3 regions of the Microbacterium sp. 22303 genome follow, and region 3 is predicted to be linked to each of the others. Evidence: predicted binding sites of a transcription regulator. Region 3 holds the regulator's gene; each other region holds the start of a gene.
The links. The regulator LexA, encoded in region 3, represses DNA repair genes until DNA is damaged. The targets are predictions, from matches to a motif close to TCGAACANNTGTTCGA.
Positions count from the first base shown of each region.

Region 1: the regulator LexA is predicted to act here: its motif matches at 3,801-3,816, upstream of ACTJI8_RS19385 (DUF222 domain-containing protein).
Region 2: the regulator LexA is predicted to act here: its motif matches at 4,214-4,229, upstream of recA (recombinase RecA).

Region 1 covers NZ_JBQEOQ010000008.1:146,018-152,884, reverse strand. Annotated here, with positions in the region: gene ACTJI8_RS19410 (GAF and ANTAR domain-containing protein) at 1-497, shown strand, start outside; gene ACTJI8_RS19405 (fatty acid desaturase family protein) at 552-1,643, shown strand; gene ACTJI8_RS19400 (hypothetical protein) at 1,640-1,804, shown strand; gene ACTJI8_RS19395 (MBL fold metallo-hydrolase) at 2,003-2,797, opposite strand; gene ACTJI8_RS19390 (MarR family winged helix-turn-helix transcriptional regulator) at 3,220-3,648, shown strand; gene ACTJI8_RS19385 (DUF222 domain-containing protein) at 3,848-5,194, shown strand; gene hrpB (ATP-dependent helicase HrpB) at 5,225-6,867, shown strand, end outside.
Region 2 covers NZ_JBQEOQ010000001.1:829,309-836,175, reverse strand. Annotated here, with positions in the region: gene ACTJI8_RS04040 (DNA translocase FtsK) at 1-2,349, shown strand, start outside; gene pgsA (CDP-diacylglycerol--glycerol-3-phosphate 3-phosphatidyltransferase) at 2,349-2,936, shown strand; gene ACTJI8_RS04030 (CinA family protein) at 2,936-3,475, shown strand; gene ACTJI8_RS04025 (helix-turn-helix domain-containing protein) at 3,617-3,925, shown strand; gene ACTJI8_RS04020 (DUF3046 domain-containing protein) at 3,930-4,154, shown strand; gene recA (recombinase RecA) at 4,427-5,479, shown strand; gene ACTJI8_RS04010 (regulatory protein RecX) at 5,508-6,338, shown strand; gene miaB (tRNA (N6-isopentenyl adenosine(37)-C2)-methylthiotransferase MiaB) at 6,437-6,867, shown strand, end outside.
Region 3 covers NZ_JBQEOQ010000006.1:36,522-43,388, forward strand. Annotated here, with positions in the region: gene ACTJI8_RS16250 (histidinol-phosphate transaminase) at 1-522, opposite strand, end outside; gene ACTJI8_RS16255 (LysM peptidoglycan-binding domain-containing protein) at 623-979, opposite strand; gene ACTJI8_RS16260 (hypothetical protein) at 1,036-1,305, shown strand; gene lexA (transcriptional repressor LexA) at 1,302-1,988, shown strand; gene metE (5-methyltetrahydropteroyltriglutamate--homocysteine S-methyltransferase) at 2,109-4,430, opposite strand; gene ACTJI8_RS16275 (methylenetetrahydrofolate reductase) at 4,467-5,477, opposite strand; gene ACTJI8_RS16280 (prolyl oligopeptidase family serine peptidase) at 5,581-6,867, shown strand, end outside.

The DNA.
Region 1 (6,867 bases), on a different contig from region 3:
TGCCCGATGTCGCCGCGGCCGCCCGATGGCCTGCGTTCCAGGAGGAGGCGCTGCGGCGCGGCTTCCGTTCCGTGCACGCGATCCCCCTGCGGCTGCGCGGAGACACGATCGGGACGATGAACCTCTTCGGCACGTCGGTCGGCGCGTTGAGCGCCCGTGACGCGAGCGCGGCCCAAGCGCTCGCGGATGTCGCCACCATCAGCATCCTGCAGCAACGCATCTCCGCGCACGCGCAGCTCATCGCTGAACAGCTGCAGAGGGCTCTCGACAGCCGGGTCCTCATCGAGCAGGCCAAGGGGGCGGTCGCCCAGGTCAACGGCACGTCCATGGACGAGTCCTTCACACTGCTGCGACGCTACGCCCGCGATCGGAACCTTTCGCTCCACGCCCTCGCGGAGGCGATCGCGAACCGTTCCCTCCCGATCTCGGCCCTGACGACATCGCACGAGGACGAGCGTGTGAGCTCTCGACGACCCGCCGCGCGCAAACAGGAGTAGCCTGGGAAGCAGATCCGCTCGAGACCCCGGCGCGACGCCGAGAGGAGCGGGATCATGACAGTCCGGAACGCCGGTCGCCCCGCATCGAGCGTGGGCCCGGTTCGCCAGGCCGGCAACAGCGACTACACCGATCTGGCGCGAATGGTGAAGTCCGCGGGGCTGATGCGCCGCAGATACGGCTACTACTGGACGAAGCTGGTCTGCGTGCCCGTGGTGGTCGCCGCGGCCGTCGTGCTGTTCATCGTGATCGGCGACACCTGGTGGCAGATGTTCACCGGAGTGCTCTTCGCCGTCCTCTTCACACAGATCGCCTTCCTCGGGCACGATGCCGCGCATCGCCAGATCTTCCGCTCCGGTCGCTGGAACGACTGGGTCAGCCTCATCCTCGGAGACCTGTTCGTCGGAATGAGCTACGGATGGTGGCAGCACAAGCACACCCGGCACCACGCCAACCCGAACATGATCGGATCCGACCCCGACATCGATCTTCCCGTGATCGCCTTCACCCCGGAACAGGCCGCGAGGGAGCGGCCGCCGTTCGCGCGCTGGGTCATCTCCCACCAGGGTGTGTTCTTCTACCCCGTCCTGCTGCTCGAAGGGGTGTCCTTGCATGCCTCGAGCGTGTACCGCGTCTTCCATCGGGAACCGCTCGCGCGGCGCCCGGTCGAGATCGCCCTTCTGTTGATCCGGATCCTGGGATACCTCGCGCTCGTCTTCCTCGTGCTCTCTCCGGACAAGGGCGCCGTGTTCCTCGCCGTGCAACTCGGAGTGTTCGGGTTCTACATGGGCGTCTCGTTCGCCCCGAACCACAAGGGCATGCCGCTCGTGCCGCATGACATGCGTCTCGACTTCCTCCGTCGTCAGGTGATGATGAGTCGGGACATCCGCGGGAACTGGTTCGTCGATGTCGCGATGGGCGGGCTGAACTATCAGATCGAGCACCACCTGTTCCCCTCGATGGCCCGGCCCTATCTGAAGCATGCCGCGCCGATCATCGCCGCGTACTGCCGCGGCCACGACGTCCCGTACGTGCAGACGGGACTCTGGGCCTCCTACGGGATCGTCCTGCGTTACATCAACCGGGTGGGCCTCGGGGAGCACGATCCGTTCGCCTGTCCTCTCCTGGAAATGAGGCAGAGCATATGACCGTCATCATCCTCCTCGCCGTGATCTGGGCGATCGTCGCAATCGTCGGGTTCGCGTTCAAGGGGCTCCTGTGGCTTGCCATCGTCGGCATCGTCCTCTTCGTCGGCACCGCGACCATCGGCATCACCCGTCGAGTGATCAACCGCAGCCAGAGACGGTGACGGGACGCGGGATCTGGTCGAACCGGACATTCTGCGGACCAGAAGTCGTTCGCGGAGGCCTTGGCATAGGTGCGGGCGTGTCGTCGGAGCCATCTCCATGGCGGAACCCGACGCGGACTTCTCCTGCATCCGCTATCCGTCTCCGTGGCCTGCCATGACAACGAGATGCCCTGGCACGCAAGACAGTCCGCCATGCAGTCAGATCGCGACGAACCGCCGCGCGCCGTCTGTCACCACGATGCGTCCGAAGCGCATCCCGGGAAGGTGCGCCGCGACGAGCAGATCGCCGGTGACGGCGGCGTCGTCGGCGAAGCGATTGCGGACCGCGGAGGCCGCCTGAGGGTCGACATCCCAGACGACGGTCCAGTCGGGTTCGCCGAACTGCACCGGCGAATGGACCACGTCGCCGAGCAGCACCGCCCGCTCGGAACCGGACGAGAGCACGAAGACCGTGGTGCCTGGCGTGTGCCCGGCGGCCCAGCGGGCATCGATGCCGGGAGCAACGACATGGTCGCCGTCGAAGAGCTCGAGCTGCTTCCCGAGCGGCGTCAGTTTCTGTGCGGCTGCGCCGACCGCGTGCGCACCTGCGACGAAATGCTCCCAGTCGGCGGCGTGCGCGCGATAGGTCGCGTTCACGAATGCCACCCGGTCCTCGACGGTGGCCCAGCCGATGTGATCGAAGTGCAGGTGGGTGAAGAGGACGTCGGTGACGTCGGCCGGCGCGACCCCGTGACTGCGGAGCTGGACGAGCAGATCGCCGCCACGATAGCCGTCCGCGTCGACGGGGCCCACTCCGGCGTCCACGAGCACGACGCGATCACCGGTGCGGACCAGGAAACCTCCGACGGGAAACTCCCAATGTCCATCGGACCCGAACGATTCCGGGTGACAGCGCCAGGCATCGGGAATGCCGAAGCGAGAGATGATCTCGCTCGCGTCCTCCTGCCCGGTGCCGTCGAAGAGGGGCTCGATGTCGATGTCGCCGATACGCACCGAACCACGCTACCGGCGCCCATCGACACGCCGGCTTCATCGGCCGCAGGGAAGCACCACCCGTTGACGAGCAGGCACGGCCCGGCTGCTGCTGGTATGCGGCCTGAACCGCGCTCGAACGATATCGGCGCGCCGCCCCGCGGACAGCACGTCGGGCTCGGCGAGCGCCGACGGCTCGAGCACGGGCTCCGTCGACTCGGGTCGAGCAGTCACTTTATGAATCTGCCCAGACCGTGACCAAACCGTTGCATTCGTTACCCCGCCGTTATACAGTGATCGCACGGTGAAAGTTTGCTGTGGCTCTCATCGCATGTGATTGCAGGACACTCTTGGTGCAAGGGACAAAGGCCGGTCGGAAGCCTCTCCGACCGGCCTTTACTGCGCTCGCGCCGGACGTCCCCACCGGCGGATATCCTGAGGCGATGAGCGACCGGAAGCTGGCCCTGGCCGCGTGGGAGACCCTCTTCCGCGCCCAGCACGAGATCTTCACCGAGATGTCGACCGACTTCGAGGGCGCCGAGCTCTCGGCGGCCGAATACGACGTGCTGCTCACCGTCACCCGCTGCGCGTCGCACACGGCACGCCTGCGCGAGGTCACGGCGAACATGCTGATCAGCCAGCCCAGCGTCTCGCGCCTCGTCGACCGGATGGTCGCCCGCGGACTGCTCGAGAAGTGCCCGGATCCGGAGGACGGACGCGGATCCCTCGTGCACGCGACCGAGACGGGAAGGCGCGCCTTCCGCCAGCTGGCCACCGCGCACGGCCGTTCCATCGCCGAGCGCATGTCGACCCTGGACGACGAGGAACTGCGCACGCTGACGACGCTGGCAGAGAAGCTGCGCCAGCGCTGACACGGGCCCATTCCCGCACCGTTCCGTAGCCGCCGTGCGGACGGGCGCTTTGTGCCGAGCGCTCTCAGGATGCTGGGCGCACATGTTCGAATCTCACAAACTGTTCCGATCGGTCCACACAGCCTGAATCTTGACGAAGTTGTCCACAGCATTCGTAGATATGTTTGAATGTCGTGGGTTGTTGGCGTAGAATCAGAGCATGACCGAACACCTCCTCCCCTTGCACGAGGCGCTGCAGCGACTCGATGAAGAGTGGGCGGATGCCGACGATGCGGGCGGCCTGAACCGTCGCCAACTCGTCGCAGTGACGGAGGTGCTCGGGCTGCTGCATCGACGGGCAGACGCGATCTTCGCCGAGATCGCCGCCTGCGTCGCGCATGAATCCCGCACGGAACTCGGCGCGGACTCTCTGGCGAAGGAACAGGGATTCCGCAACGCCGCGCAGATGATCGCGACGACGACGGGCTCGACGAACTCGGATGCGTCGCGGCTGGTGAAGGTCGGGGTTGCGACGGCCCCGCGCACCAACCTGGTCGGCGAGCGGATTCCGGCCAAGTACCCGGCCGCGCAGCGTGCGCTCTCCTCCGGCGCTCTGGGCGCGCAAGCGGTCGCGGCGATCATCACGCTGCTGGATCGAGTGCGTCTGAAGATCGGCGCCACGCAGGTCGCGGAAGCCGAGGAACTGCTGGTGGAGAGAGCCGTGGGGCTGTCGCTCGATGATGTCCGCCGGCTGGTGACGCGAGCTGAGGCATGGCTGGATCCGGACGGGGTCGCCCCGAAGGAGCAGGAGCACCGTGAAGGCCGATCGTTGTCGATCTACGAACGCGACGGGCGGATCCACCTCGACGGAGACTTCGACGCCGCCACCGGCGCCCCGATCGTCGCCGCAGTGAACGGCTACGTGTCCGCGCTGTTCGCCGCGCAGCGGAACGCGCTCGCCCCTGACTCACCCGATGCCGGCCACCGCACCGTGGCCATGTTGCGCGCCGACGCACTCAGCGCGATCTGCGCGCACGCTCTCGGCTGCGAGAACGATGCGCCCGCCATGGCCGGCGCGACCGTCGTGGTGCGCGTCGACCTGAACGATCTCACCGACGGCACCGGCTACGCGACGATCGACGGATCCGACCTGCCGATCAGCGTCGCCACCGCCCGGCGGATGGCCGCCGGCGGCGGAGTCATCCCGAGCGTGCTCGACACCAACGGGGAACGGCTCGACTGGGGTCGCGAGCAGCGCTTCTTCACCCGGGCTCAGCGCATCGCCCTCGCCGAGCGCGATGGCGGCTGCGCGATGTGCGGGCTTCCGCCCAGCATGACCCGTGCGCACCACATCCGCTGGTGGAAACGCGACGCCGGGCCGACGGACCTGGCCAACGGGATCCTGCTCTGCGAAAGCTGCCACCATCGGATCCACGACAACGATTGGGACATCCGGATCGAGGGGAATGGAAGACACAGCCGAGTGTGGTTCCTCCCACCGCCGCACGTCGACCCCGCCCGCACGCCTCGGCTGGGTGGCAGGGCCCGGTACGACCTCACTGCCTGAGCGCCGCGCGTGGCACGGCAGACTGGACGAATGACCTCCGCCCCCTTCGACCTGCGTTCGATCGGCACGGGGCTATCCTTCGCCGCCGCGCTCGACGAGGTCGCCGCGGCGCTCGACGCCGGAACCGCGGTCGTCGTCAGCGCGCCGCCCGGAACCGGCAAGACCACGCTGATCCCTCCTCTGCTCGCCGCCCGCGCGTCGGGCCGTGTGATCGTCACGCAGCCGCGTCGCGTCGCGGCCCGTGCGGCCGCACGCCGGCTCGCGCAGCTCGACGGATCCCCGCTCGGCACCAGGGTCGGCTTCACCGTCCGAGGCGAACGCGCCGTGAGCCGCGACACCCGCGTCGAATTCGTGACCGCGGGCGTGCTGCTGCGTCGCATGCTCGACGATCCCGGCCTCGACGGCGTGGATGCGGTCGTCATCGACGAGGTGCATGAACGCGCCCTCGAGACGGACCTCCTGATCGGACTGCTCGGCGAGGTGCGCGAACTGCGTGACGACCTGACCCTCGTCGCGATGTCGGCGACGCTCGAGGCCGAGCGGATCTCCGCGGTCATCGGCGACGATCGCGCGCCGGCCACGGTCGTCGAGCACACGGTCCCCGCGCATCCGCTCACCGAGCGCTGGGCACCGAGCCCCGCGCCGCGGCTGGACGAGCGCGGCGTCACCTGGGGCTTCCTCGACCACGTGGCGCGGACCACGGCCGCGGCCGCGCGGGACCTCGCCCGCGACGACCCCTCGGCCGACGTACTGGTGTTCGCACCGGGGGCGCGCGAGGTCGCCGAGATCGCACGCCGCCTGCGTGACGACGGCCGAGAGTTCGACGTCCGCGAGCTGCACGGGCAGATCCCGGCGGCGGAGCAGGACGCGGTGATCCGCGGGCGCCGCGCATCCGACCCGCCGCGCATCATCGTCACCACCTCGCTCGCCGAGTCGTCGCTCACCGTGCCGGGCGTGCGCCTCGTGGTCGACAGCGGCCTGTCCCGGTTCCCGCAGCGCGACACGGCACGAGGTATGAGCGGACTGGTGACCGCCGGCGCCGCCCGCTCCTCCGCGGTGCAGCGCGCTGGACGCGCCACACGCCAGGGCCCTGGCACGGTCATCCGCTGCCTTGACGAGCGCACCTTCGCGGCAGCGCCGGCCCGGCTGGCGCCCGAGATCGCGACCGCGGACCTCGCCGACGCCGCACTGCTCCTGGCCTGCTGGGGCGCACCGGGCGGCACGGGGCTGCGGCTGATCGATCCACTCCCCGCCGACTCCCTCGCCGAGGCCCAGCGCGTGCTGCACGATCTCGGCGCGACCGATGCCGACGGCCGCGCGACCGCCGAAGGACGGGTGCTGGCCCGGATCCCGGTCGACCCCCGCCTCGCCCGCGCTCTGATCGAGGGCAGCCGACTCGTGGGCGCCCGGCTGGCCGCAGAGGTCGTCGCCCTGCTCGGCGGGGACCTGCGCGTGCCCGATGCGGACGTCGCCGGCGCGATCGTCGCCCTGCGGAACGGCCGAGCACCGGACGCCCGCCGCTGGGCACAGGAGGCCGAACGGCTGCGGCGCTTCATCCCGCCCCCGTCCCGATCACCGCAGTCGCCGCTGCCGCCGCAGCCGCCCGCCCAAGGCGGGGTCGATGAGGCGGGACTCGTGATCGCCCTCGCGTTCCCCGCGCGCGTGGCGCGGCG
Region 2 (6,867 bases), on a different contig from region 3:
GGCTTCGGACTGTTCGTGATCACCCTGGCGGGGTTCTGCCATGTCGCCGGCGGCATGCCGCAGCCGCGACAGGGCATGGTCGCGCTCAGCGCCGCCGGAGGTCTGTTCGGCTGGCTGCTGGGCCAGCCGCTCAGCTACCTGACCTCGATCCCGGCGTACATCGTGCTGTCGCTGCTGGCGGCGCTCAGCGTGCTGATCCTCACGAAGACGCCGCCGAACCGCATCGGGCAGCGCCTGGGCGACCTGTACGCGTGGATGTTCGACGCCGAGCGCCCCTCGAAGAGCGCCCCCGCCGATGACGCTGCGGCGGTCGACGAGGCGGACAAGGTCGACGACCCGGACGTGCTGCCCTGGTGGCGGCGGAACAAGACGGGCCGCGAAGAGGACCCCGATGGCGGGCTCGGCTCGCAGGATCTCACCGAGCTGCTCACCGCGCAGGACGACACCCCCACCGTCGTGGCGACGCCTGCCTACGATCAGGCCGTCATCAAGGACGACGATCCCTACGACGCGGCCACCGAGGTGCTGACCGACGTGCGCGCCGTCGCAGACTCCCTGGCGGAGCAGCAGAGCACTGCACTGCTCGACGACGGCGACACCGGCGAGCTGGAACTGGCCGGATTCGATGGCTTCGGCACCGATGGTCCCGGCAAGGACGGCCCGCAGGCTCCGGTGGCCCCGTACATCCTGCCCTCTCCCGGCGCGCTCAAGGCGGGCCCGCCGCCGGTGCTGCGCTCCGAGGCCACGGATCGCGTCATCGAGCAGCTCACCAACGTGCTCAGCCAGTTCAACGTGGACGCGAAGGTCACCGGCTTCTCGCGCGGTCCGACAGTGACCCAGTACGAGATCGAGGTAGGACACGGCGTCAAGGTCGAGAAGATCCTGCAGCTGAGCAACAACTTCGCCTACGCGGTCGCGTCGAACGACGTGCGGATCCTGTCGCCCATCCCCGGCAAGAGTGCGATCGGCATCGAGATCCCGAACGCCGACAAGGAGATGGTGGCGCTCGGAGACGTGCTGCGGTCGCCGGCCGCGCAGAAGAGCACGCATCCGATGACGATCGGCGTCGGAAAGGACGTGGGCGGCAGCATCGTCGTCGCCAACCTCGCCAAGATGCCGCATCTGCTCGTGGCCGGATCCACCGGATCCGGAAAGTCGAGCTTCATCAACTCGATGATCACGAGCCTGCTCATGCGCGCCCGCCCGGCCGACGTGCGCATGGTCCTGATCGATCCGAAGCGTGTGGAGCTCACCAGCTACGCCGGCGTCCCGCACCTCATCACGCCCATCATCACGAACCCCAAGAAGGCCGCAGAGGCGCTGCAGTGGGTCGTGAAGGAGATGGACATGCGGTACGACGACCTCGCGTCGTTCGGCTTCCGCCACATCGATGACTTCAACCGTGCCGTGCGCGCGGGCGAGGTCGTGGTGCCCCCGGGCAGCGAGCGCGTGCTCAAGCCTTACCCGTACCTGCTGGTCGTGGTCGACGAGCTCGCGGATCTGATGATGGTCGCACCGCGTGATGTGGAGGACTCGATCGTCCGCATCACCCAGCTCGCCCGCGCGAGCGGCATCCACCTGGTGCTCGCGACCCAGCGTCCGAGCGTCGACGTCGTCACCGGCCTCATCAAGGCCAACGTGCCGTCGCGCCTCGCGTTCGCCGTGACCAGCGTCACCGACAGCCGCGTGATCCTGGACAGCCCCGGTGCCGACAAGCTGATCGGCCAGGGCGACGCGCTGTTCTCGCCGATGGGCTCCTCCAAGCCTTTCCGGCTGCAGGGCGCCTGGGTCGACGAGAGCGAGATCGACGCGGTCGTCAAGCACGTCACGAGCCAGGCGCGTCCGGAGTACCGGCCCGACGTGGCCGAGGCCGTCGAGGGCAAGAAGAAGGAGGTCGATGAGGACATCGGCGACGACCTCGAACTTCTCCTCGCCGCCGCCGAGCTCATCGTCTCCTCGCAGTTCGGCTCGACGTCGATGCTGCAGCGCAAGCTGCGCGTCGGCTTCGCCAAGGCGGGGCGGCTCATGGACCTGCTCGAATCCCGTGAGATCGTCGGCCCTTCCGAGGGGTCCAAAGCCCGTGACGTCCTGGTCACCACCGAGCAGCTGCCCGGGGTGCTGGCCAAGCTGCGCGGCGAGGATCCGCCCTCCGCGCACCCCGCTCCGGCTGCCGCCGCGCCCATGCCTGCGGCTGGGGTGCCACCGCGTCCCGCCGCTCCGGCGCCCGCGGCGTCCTACGGCTCCGACGACCGCTACGGCGAGGATCCGCTCGAGGCGCAGTACCGCGGGCTTCCTGAGGTCGAGGCGGAGACCGATGAGGACGCCTGGGGTCTGACGGGGCGCGACTGATGGCGATCCCGCGGCAGCTGCCGAACGCGATCACCGTCGCGCGCATCCCTCTCGCCGTCGTCTTCTTCGTGCTCCTGCTGCTCGGCGGGACGAATGGAATCACGCAGCCCGTGCTGCGGTGGGTCGCCGCGGGGCTGTTCATCCTGGCGATCTCGACCGACTGGGTGGACGGCTACCTCGCCCGCAGATACGACCTGGTCAGCGATTTCGGCAAGCTCTGGGATCCGATCGCCGACAAGCTGCTCACCGGAGCGGGCTTCATCGGACTCGCGATCCTCGGCGAGGTGTGGTGGTGGCTGGTGCTCGTCATCCTGGTGCGGGAGTGGGGCATCACCGTGCACCGCTTCATGATCGTCAAGGAGCACGTCGTCGCCGCCGCATGGATGGGCAAGATCAAGACGACGGTGCAGGCCGTCGCGCTGTCCTGGGCGCTGCTGCCGCTGCATGTCTGGATCGGACTGCCGGCGTGGTCGATCACGACCACCGTGCTGATGGTTGTCGCGCTGATCCTGACGATCCTGAGCGGCATCGACTACGTCGTGGCGCAGGTGCGCGGATCCCGCACGGACCGGGGCTCGGTGTCCTGATGTCCGATGCGACGGGTCGCGCCGCGGCCGCCGTGCTCGATGCGCTGCGTGAGCGCGGGATGACGCTGGCCGTCGCCGAGTCGCTCACCGGCGGGGCTCTGTCCGCGGCGCTCGTGGCGATCCCGGGAGCATCGGACGTGCTCAACGGGGCGGTCGTCGCCTACGCCACGCCGATCAAGTCCTCCGTGCTGGGAGTGGATCCGGTCCTGCTCGCCGCACACGGTCCCGTGGATCCGGAGGTGGCTCAGCAGATGGCGGCGGGCGTTCGCAGGGCACTGGCGGTGGACGGGCGCGCCGCGGACGTGGGCGTCTCGACGACCGGTGTCGCCGGGCCCACGTCGCAGGGCGGAAAGCAGGTCGGCACCGTGCACGTCGGGGTGAGTGTGGCGGAGCGCGCGACCAGCCGGGCGTTCAGCTTCGGGGGAGACCGATCCGCGATCCGCGCGGCCGCGGTTCAGGCGGCTCTGGTGCTGCTCCTCGAGGCGGTGACCGGGACGGGAATCGATGCCGCCGCGCCCGGTCGGGATGACCGGGAATAGAGTGCTTCTCGACGAAGTTGAGTCGAGTGTGCTCACATTCAACGCACAGAACGAAACAGTAGTGTCGAACCTGACAGGTCGGGTTAGACTGACCATCCGATCCGGCGCTTGGGGCCGGGCGATGGGGGAGAGGAGGTCCCGATGATTCTCGTACGACAGGAGATCGGTGACGTGCTGCGGGACTTCCGTCTGCAGAAGGGGCGCACGCTCCGCCAGGTCGCGGGCAAGGCGTCCGTCGCGCTCGGATACCTCAGCGAGGTCGAGCGCGGACAGAAGGAGGCCTCCAGCGAGATCCTCGCCTCGGTGGCCGAAGCGCTCGACGTGCCCATCTCCACCATCATGCGCGAGGTCGGCGACAGGATCGCCGAGCTCGAGGGCCTGCAGGTCATCCCCGACGTCGTCCCCGACGAACTGGTGGCCTCGGTCGAGTCCGAGCTGTCGCTGCGCTGACGGGATGCGACGCAGCGAGTTCCTCCGGGCGGTCGATGCCGAGTTCGGATCCCGTGGCGGCGCCCTCGTCGAGGACCTCGTGCTGAGGGCCGTCGGCGGTCGTACCGCCGCTCAGGCTCTGGAAGCCGGCGTCCCCCCGCGGGATGTGTGGCTGGCGCTGTGCGCGGAGATGGACGTCCCTGAATCGCGCCGATACGGCGCGGGTCGGCTCGAGCCCCGGCGGCGCTGACTCCGGTCGGATCCGGCCGCGTGGTGTTCGATCCATTCCTCGTTCTCCTCGGCGTGTCGTCGAAGACATGTTCGAGATGCGCGTATCGTCCTGCACAGATGATCTCGTGAGCAGGTTCTGCACGGTTCCCGCGGACTCCGACTGAATGTCGGTGGCTCCTCCTAGCGTGTTGGACATGACCACGAGGTCATACGCCTTGTCGGAGAGCTCGCCCCACCCGGGGCGGCCGCGACAGCCTACAGGCGGCAGTTCACGACACGAAGGAGCACCCCATGCCCTCTCCCGCAGACCGCGAGAAGTCCCTCGAGACCGCCCTCGCCCAGATCGACAAGCAGTTCGGAAAGGGCTCGGTCATGCGGCTGGGCAGCGATGAGCGCGCTCCCGTGGCGGTCATCCCCACCGGATCCATCGCGCTCGACGTCGCGCTCGGCGTCGGCGGACTGCCGAGGGGGCGCATCGTCGAGATCTACGGCCCGGAGTCCTCGGGTAAGACCACGCTGACCCTGCACGCGATCGCCAACGCCCAGCGTGCCGGCGGCATCGCCGCTTTCGTGGACGCGGAGCACGCCCTCGACCCCGAGTACGCCAAGAAGCTCGGCGTCGACATCGACGCGCTGCTCGTCTCCCAGCCCGACACCGGTGAGCAGGCGCTCGAGATCGCGGACATGCTGGTGCGCTCGGGGGCCATCGATCTCATCGTCATCGACTCCGTGGCCGCTCTCGTGCCGCGTGCGGAGATCGAGGGCGAGATGGGCGACTCGCACGTCGGCCTGCAGGCGCGACTGATGTCCCAGGCGCTGCGCAAGCTCACGGGTGGCCTGAACCAGACCAACACCACGATGATCTTCATCAACCAGCTGCGCGAGAAGATCGGCGTGTTCTTCGGCTCGCCGGAGACCACCGCGGGCGGCAAGGCGCTGAAGTTCTACGCATCGGTCCGTCTCGACATCCGCCGCATCGAGACGCTGAAGGACGGCACCGAGGCGGTCGGAAACCGCACCAGGGTCAAGGTCGTGAAGAACAAGATGGCCCCGCCGTTCAAGCAGGCCGAGTTCGACATCCTCTACGGCGTCGGCATCTCCCGCGAGGGCAGCCTGATCGACTTCGGCGTGGACCACGGCATCGTGAAGAAGTCCGGCGCCTGGTACACCTACGACGGCGACCAGCTCGGCCAGGGCAAGGAGAACGCTCGCAACTTCCTGCTCAAGAACCCCGACATCGCCGAGACGATCGAGACGCAGATCAAGCAGAAGCTGGGCATCGGTGGTGCAGCGGCCGCTGCTCCGACGGCGTCCGACGAGCTGGCGCAGCGGCGTCCGGCCTGACCGCGAAGCTCGGCGACCGGGGTGATCCGTGAGCGATGAGAGGGGCGGGGCATCGTCCGAGGACGAGCGCCTCGCCCCCGTGATCCCGTTGTTCGGTGGGCGCGGTGCGGGGGCCGACGGAGCACGCTCGCGCCCGGCGAGCTCGACACCCGCCACTCCGCCCACGGCGGCGGAGTGGCGGTCGACCTGGGCGGAGGAATCCGCGGCGGAGCGTCGGGGGCCCAGCTCCCGGCATCCGGCCGCCGCGGCTCTGGCTCCAGGAGAGGCGAGGGCGTCCGAGCGCGCGGCGTTCTCGCCCGACCGACGAGGATTGCGTGCCGTCGGTCGGCACAGCACGGGGGACGCTTCGACCCCGAACGATCCGATCCCCGACGCGAGTGAGCTGCTGGTGCGCAAGCTCCGCTCCAAGCAGCTCTCCAGCAGGGAAGCGCGAGACGTGCTACGAGAGAACGGCGTCCCGGCCGACGAGCGCGAGCTCCTGGTCGAGCAGTTCGAGCAGCGCGGGTATCTCGATGACGCGTCCCTGGCCGAGCTCCTCGTGACCTCGGGGTCTGAGCGCAAGGGACAGGGACGCGTGGCGATCGCTCGCACGCTCAGTCAGCGCGGCATTCCGAGGGAGATCGCCGACGAGGCGCTGTCCGTCCTGGACGACGATGACGCCGAGCGGGCGCTCGACTACGCGCGGTCAAAGGTGGCGGGGCTGCGTCGCTACGACGAGGAGACCGCCGTCCGCCGGCTCGTCGGGCAGCTGTCCCGTCGCGGGTACGGCGGGAGCGTGGCATTGACGGCGGCGCGCACGGCCTGGCGTGAGACGCAGCGCGGTTCGGGCGTCGGGCGGGTGCGGTTCGAAGAGAGCTGAGCCCGGCGGCCGAGCCCCGGGTACGGTGTCGACGCGGGAATCTCCGCGCCGAACGGCGGGGCTCGTTCCCGCCAGGCGAAAGTAGAATGGCAGGCACTATGACCATTCCCCTCTCAGAGCCCACGCTCATCGCGCCCTCCGCCGCGGCGCTCGATGAGGCCGGGCAGCGGCGCACCTATGAGGTGCGCACCTTCGGATGCCAGATGAACGTGCACGACTCCGAGCGTCTGTCGGGCTCGCTGGAGAGTGCCGGCTACGTCCGCGCCGCCGTCGACGACGAGGCGGACATCGTCATCATCAACACCTGCGCGGTGCGCGACAACGCCGCGGGCAAGCTCTATGGCACCCTGGGGCATCTGAAGAGCCGCAAGGACAAGCACGCCGGCATGCAGATCGCCGTCGGTGGCTGTCTGGCGCAGATGGACAAGCAGGCCGTGCTCGACAAGGCGCCCTGGGTCGACGTGGTCTTCGGCACCCACAACATGGGGTCCCTTCCGGGGCTGCTCGAGCGCGCTCGCCACAACGGCGA
Region 3 (6,867 bases):
CCGGAGCGGAGTGCCGGTGGGGTTGTTCGGCGCGCACAGCAGGATGACGTCGGGGTCGTGCTCCCTGACCTGTGCCACCGCCTCGTCGACGGTGAGCTCGTAGTCGGGGTGGCGGGTACCGGCGATCCAGAAAGCCCCCGTGCCCTGAGTGAGCAGCGGGTACATGGAATAGGTCGGGGCGAACCCGAACACGGTGCGACCGGGACCGGCGAACGCCTGCAGGATGTGCTGCAGCACCTCGTTCGAGCCGTTACCGGCCCAGATGTTCGCGGCGGTGAGGTCATGGCCGAGGTAGCCGGCGAACGCCTCACGGAGCTCTGTGAACTCACGATCCGGATAGCGGTTGACGTCACGCAGCGCCACGGCGATGTCGTCGAGGATGTCGCTCGCGACCTGCTCCGGCACCGGATGCGTGTTCTCGTTCACGTTCAGCGCCACGGGCAGCGGAGCCTGCGGGGCGCCGTAGGGCCGCAGCCCACGGAGATCGTCGCGAAGGGGTAAGTCGTCGAGCGAGACAGTCACCCTGCCATGCTAGGCGGCCGCGCTGTGGTGCGTGGCACAGATGACCGCGGTTGCTGAGCGACGCCGAAGTACGGTTGCTGAGCGACGCCGAAGTACGGGATCAGCGCCCGGTCGATCCGTACCGTGCCGGGATCGCCAGGTGTTGTCCGACCTCGATCACACCTCCGTCGACGAGGTTCAGCTTCGAGATCTCGGCGACCACGTCGCGCGGGTCGGCATTCGGCGCGATCTCGCCCGCGATCGACCACAGGGTGTCGCCGGGCTGCACCGTGACGGTCGCGAAGGTGTTGCCCGTCGTCTGCTCCCCGGAGGCGAGCGCGGATCCGCTGCTCAGCGCCGCGAACGCGATCGTTCCGGACACCGGGAGCGCGACCAGCGCCGCGAGCACGCGCCGGCCGCGTGCGGTGATCCGCAGTCGCGTGGCGGGTACCTGACCGGCGAAGGTGATGCTGCTCATGGTGCTTCTCCTCAGTGTCTGTGTCGGTCCGCCTCTCCCCGGATCCGCATCCTCTGATGAGAATCTTCGAATCCGGGCCTCTGGAGAGGCGAACCTACGTACCGAAACTACTTTCGAGTTCGAACATCTGTCAAGCCTTCTTCGAATATCAGTTCCGAAGACTTGCCGACACGCTCGAACAGATCTATCGATTCCGGCCCGATCTCGGATACGGTTTCGATACGAAGACCCCATCACGGACCACCGACATTCGAATCGCCGCCCGCGAATCCATGCCGATCCCACCGATCCGCGAGGGCACGACGCACACGAAGGAGATGGCATGAGCGACGGTGCGGCCCCCGGCCCCGAGGCCCCGCGGACACGGCGCCGCAAGAGCCTCAGTGCGAAGCAGATGGCGATCCTCGAGGTCATCCAGACCTCGATCGCGCGGCACGGCTACCCGCCGAGCATGCGCGAGATCGGCGACGCCGTCGGCCTCAAGTCCCTCAGCAGCGTGACGCATCAGCTCGGCCAGCTCGAGCTCAGCGGCTATCTGCGTCGCGATGCCGGCAAGACCCGGGCCATGGAGGTCCTGATCGACCTTCCCGGCACATCCACCGAGAATCCCGCCGATACGGCCCCGTCCGTCGGCGACGCGGCACTCGTGCCCCTCGTGGGCCGGATCGCCGCCGGTGTGCCGATCACCGCCGAGCAGCAGGTCGAGGAGATCTTCCCGCTCCCCCGTCAGCTCGTCGGCAAGGGCGATCTGTTCATGCTGAAGGTCTCTGGCGAGTCGATGATCGACGCGGCCATCTGCGACGGCGACTGGGTCGTCGTGCGCTCTCAGGGCACGGCGGAGAACGGCGAGATCGTCGCCGCGATGCTCGACGGCGAAGCCACGGTGAAGACGTTCCGCCGTCGCGACGGCCACGTGTGGCTGCTCCCCCGCAACAGCGCATTCGAACCGATCCTCGGCGACGATGCGACGGTGCTCGGCAAGGTCGTGGCGGTGCTGCGCGCGGTCTGATTCCCGCCCCTTCCACGTCGAAGCCCCCTCTGCGTACCGAGGCCCCCTCTCAGATCCGTATCTGGGAGGGGGCCTCGGTGCTGCGAGGGGGCCTCGATGAAGACGCCCGGTGCGGGAAGGTCAGACCGCGACCGACACGTCCTCGCGGACGCGGCGGGTGGCCTCGACGATGTTGCGCAGCGAGGCGTTGGTCTCCTCGTAGCCGCGGGTCTTCAGACCGCAGTCCGGGTTGACCCAGAGCTGCCGCGTGGGGATCTCCTCGACGGCACGGCGCAGGAGCGTCTCCACCTCGGACGCGTCGGGGATGCGCGGCGAGTGGATGTCGTAGACGCCCGGTCCGATGCCGTGGTCGAAGCCCGACGCAGCGATGTCGGTGACGACCTCCATGCGGCTGCGCGCGGCCTCGATCGAGGTCACGTCGGCGTCCAGCGCCTTGATCGCGTCGATGACGACGCCGAACTCCGAGTAGCAGAGGTGGGTGTGCACCTGCGTGGCCGTCTCGGCGCCCGCGGTGGAGAGGCGGAAGGAGGCGACGGACCAGTCCAGGTACGCGGGCTGGTCGGCCTGCTTGAGAGGCAGGAGCTCGCGCAGCGCCGGCTCGTCGACCTGGATGACGCCGATGCCGGCGGCCTCCAGGTCCGCGATCTCGTCGCGCAGCGCAAGAGCCACCTGGTTGGCGGTCTCGGCGAGCGGCTGGTCGTCGCGGACGAACGACCAGGCCAGGATCGTCACCGGACCCGTCAGCATCCCCTTCATGGGCTTCGCCGTGAGCGACTGCGCGTACTGCGACCACTCGACCGTGATCGGGGCCGGCCGCGAGACATCGCCCCAGAGGATCGACGGGCGGGTGGCACGGGATCCGTAGGACTGCACCCAGCCGTTCTCGGTGACGTCGAAGCCGTCGAGGTTCTCGGCGAAGTACTGCACCATGTCGTTGCGCTCGGGCTCGCCGTGCACGAGCACGTCCAGGCCCAGTTCCTCCTGCAGCGTCACGACGCGGCCGATCTCCTCGCGGAGGAAGCCGTCGTACTCATCCGCCGTGATCTCGCCCTTGGTGAACTGCGCGCGGGCGCGGCGGATCTCGCCGGTCTGCGGGAAGGACCCGATCGTGGTGAGCGGAAGCGCGGGCAGATCGAGCGCGATGGACTGCGCAGCCACCCGGGCGTCGTAGTCGCCGCGGTCGAAGTCCGTGGCGGTCAGTGCGGCGGTGCGGGCACGGACGGCGTCCACGCGCACGCCGGGCGCGCCGAGCCGGTCGGTCAGAGCGGCGGAGGCGGCGTCGAGCTCCACGGCGATCGCGGCGCGACCCTCGGAGAGTCCCTTCGCGAGGGTGGTGACCTGCGCGACCTTCTGGTCGGCGAAGGCGAGCCAGTTCACCAGGCGGGCGTCGAGCTTCGACTCGTCCTCGACGTCGTGCGGCACGTGCTGCAGCGACGTGGAGGTCGACGCGGACACACCAGCCGCACCGAGGTCGCGCAGTGCCTCGAGCGTGTCGAAGGCTGCGGCCAGGTCGCCCCGCCAGATGTTGTGCCCGTCGATCACGCCTCCGACCAGAACCTTGTCGGCGAGTCCCGGAACAGCGGCGGGCACGGTGCCGCGCACGAGGTCGAGACCGATGGCCTCGATCGGAGCCGCGGCGAGGACGGCGAGGTTCGCGTCGAGCGCGGCGTAGGGCGCGGCGACGAAGATCGCCGGACGCTCGACGAGGCCGCCGAGAACCGCGTAGGCGCGCGAGGCGGCGGCGCCGAGTTCGGCGACGGACGACGGCAGCGACTCGCTCACCAGGGCGGGCTCGTCCAGCTGCACCCACTCGGCACCGGCGGCCTTGAGCGCACCGAGCAGCTCGGCGTAGACCGGGACCAGGTCGTCCAGGCGGGACAGCGGGTCGAAGCCCTCCGGGGCCTCGTCAGCCGCCTTGGCGAGCGCGAGGAAGGTGACGGGGCCGACGATCACGGGGCGGGTGCGGAAGCCGGCCTGCGCCGCTTCCTGCACCTGACGCACGATGCGGTCGCTGGAGAGCGAGAAGGCGGTGTCCGGTCCGATCTCGGGTACGAGGTAGTGGTAGTTCGTGTCGAACCACTTGGTCATCTCGAGCGGCGCACGCTCTCCCTCGCCGCGGGCGATGGTGAAGTACGCCGGCAGGCCGATCGTGCCGTCGGCGGACCGAAGGTCTTCGAAACGAGCGGGGATCGCGCCCACGGTGACGGCGGCATCGAGCACCTGGTCGTAGTACGAGAAGGACTCGGGGATCGCCGAGTCGGCGCGACCCAGGCCCTGCTCGGCGAGGCGCTCGCGCGTCGTCGCGCGCAGCTCAGCGGTGGTGCGCTCGAGCTCGGCCTCATCGATCCGTCCGGCCCAGAACGCCTCGACGGCCTTCTTGAGCTCACGGCGGCGGCCGATGCGCGGGTAGCCCAGGATGGTGCCCTCGGGGAATGCGGTCATGACGGTCCTCTCTGACGGAAGGGGGAAGGAAGCGGCCTAGTGCGCGCCGCGGGAATCTGCGAACTGCGGGACGCCCTGCGGAGAGACGGCGCTGCGCTCGGGCAGCACGCCGGCCCCCTCGAGCACATCCAGCACGGTGCGGTGCTGGTTGAACGCGTACAGGTGCACGCCCGGCGCGCCGCCGTCCACCAGCTCTCGCACGAGCGACACCGCATGCGCGACGCCGATCTCGGTGCGGCCCTCGGCCGTCGGCTCGACCTCGAGGGCGATGGACAGTTCGGCGGGAAGCTCCTCGCCGCTGAGCTCCAGCACACGGCGCAGGCGCGCGGGCGAGGTGATCGGCATGATGCCCGGCAGGATCGGGATCGTGACCCCGGCGCGACGTGCGCGCTCCACGAACGCGAAGTAGTCGTCGGGGTGGAAGAACAGCTGCGTGATCGCGAGGGTCGCCCCCGCGGCCTGCTTGGCCAGCAGCGCGTCGATGTCCTGGTTGCGATAGGTCGAACGCGGATGCCCGTTGGGGTAGGCGGCCACGGCGATGCTCACCTTGCGTCGCGGCGTCACCTGCACGGCTCGCGGAACGCCGGGGATCGGTCGCTCCTGGTACGGCGCGCGCTCGGCCTGCGCCCGGTCGATGAGCTGCACGAGCTGCGCCGAGCTCTCCAGATCCCCGAGGAACGGCTCGCTCTCGTCGAGCGGCGGGTCGCCGCGCAGGGCGAGGAAACTGAGGATCCCAGCGTCGAGGAACTCCCGGATCAGCCGCGAGGCTCCGGCATACGTGTTGCCGACGCAGGTGAGATGCGCGAGCGGCTCGACCGAGGTGTGCTCGCGGATGTAGCGCAGCACGTCGAGCGAACGTCCCCCGACGGACCCGCCGGCGCCGTAGGTCACGGAGATGAACCTCGGCGCGGCCGTGGCCAGCTGCTGGATCGTCTCGTGCAGCGCCTCGATCGGGGCGGTAGTGCGCGGCGGATACAGCTCGAAGGAGAGCGGCACGCGCGGCTGAGCGACCCCTGCGGGGGCGAACGGCGGCGCGTCGAAGGACATCTCTCTCCAGGGTCGGGGCGGTCACCCCACGCTAGGCGGCGCCGCGATGCGACGCATGCTGTGTTTCACCATGTGTCGGCTCGCGCTCTTCTAGGCTCGGGTCATGAGCACTCCGCACGGATCCTGGCCCTCTCCGCTGTCCGCCGCCGGCCTCGCCGTCGCCGGCACGAAGATCGACGGCGCCCGGTACGCCGCGGGCGGGATCTGGTGGAGCGAGTCGGTGCCGCAGGAGCGCGGACGGATGCGTGTGATGCACCGGGACGCCGCTGGCGCCGTGCACGAGGTGCTGCGCGCGCCGTGGAACGCCCGTTCGCGCGTGCACGAATACGGCGGCGGCGCGTGGACGGTGGCCGAGGACGGAACCCTGCTCTTCGTCGACGGCGAGGACCAGCGTGTGCACCGCCTGGATCTCGGCGCGACGGCGCCTGTGCCGCTGACCGCGGCAGGCCCGCGCTACGGAGGGCTCCTGGTGCAGCAGGGCCGCCTGTTCGCGGTGCGCGAGGACCTGCGCCCCGACCCGCACCAGCGCGCGATCGTGGAGATCCCGCTGGACGGATCCGCGGCGGACGACGACGCGGCCGTCACCACGGTCCTCAGCGGCAACGGCTTCTTCGCGCACCCGGCGCTCTCCCCCGACGGTGCGCGGCTCGCGTTCGTCGCCTGGGACGAGCGCGAGATGCCGTGGGAGCGCGCGATCGCCTTCGCGGTGGACCTCGCGACGGGAGCCCGCTCGGCGATTCCCGCGCGCGCCGCGCTGCAGCCCGAGTGGCTCTCCGACGACGAGGTGCTGTTCGCCGACGATGCGAGCGGTCGCTGGAATCTTCACCGCGCGCGGATCCCCGTGCAGCCGGCGCCCCCGATCCGGACGCCTCCCGCCATCAGGGAGGACTCGCCCTTCGTCGACGCCGACACCGGCGGCGGCCTGTGGGTGCTCGGGCAGCGCTGGTTCCGGGTGCTCGATGACGGCAGGATCCTCGCCGTCCGCACGAACGGATCCGATGCGCTCGTGCTGCTCGATGCCGACGGCACGCTCCTCCGCGAGCTCGACGTGCCGTTCAGCGGCGACCTGAGCCTGGAGGACTCCCTCGGTTCCCGCGCGCTGGTCGCCGGACAGGGCGCGCAGGTCGCACCCGGCCTGTGGGAGTTGGACGTCGATGCAGGCACCGTGCACGCGATCCGCGGCGGAGACCCCGTGGATCCGGCCTGGGTCCCCGGGGCGCGTCCCGTGACCTTCGACGGGCCGCACGGCCCCGTGCACGCGTTCGACCACGCCCCGGCGAACCCCGATGTCGACGCGGATCCGCGCGCGCTGCCGCCCTACGTCGTGCACGTGCACGGCGGACCCACCGCCCACACGTCCGGCGCGCAGGCGGGCTGGATCACGTACTTC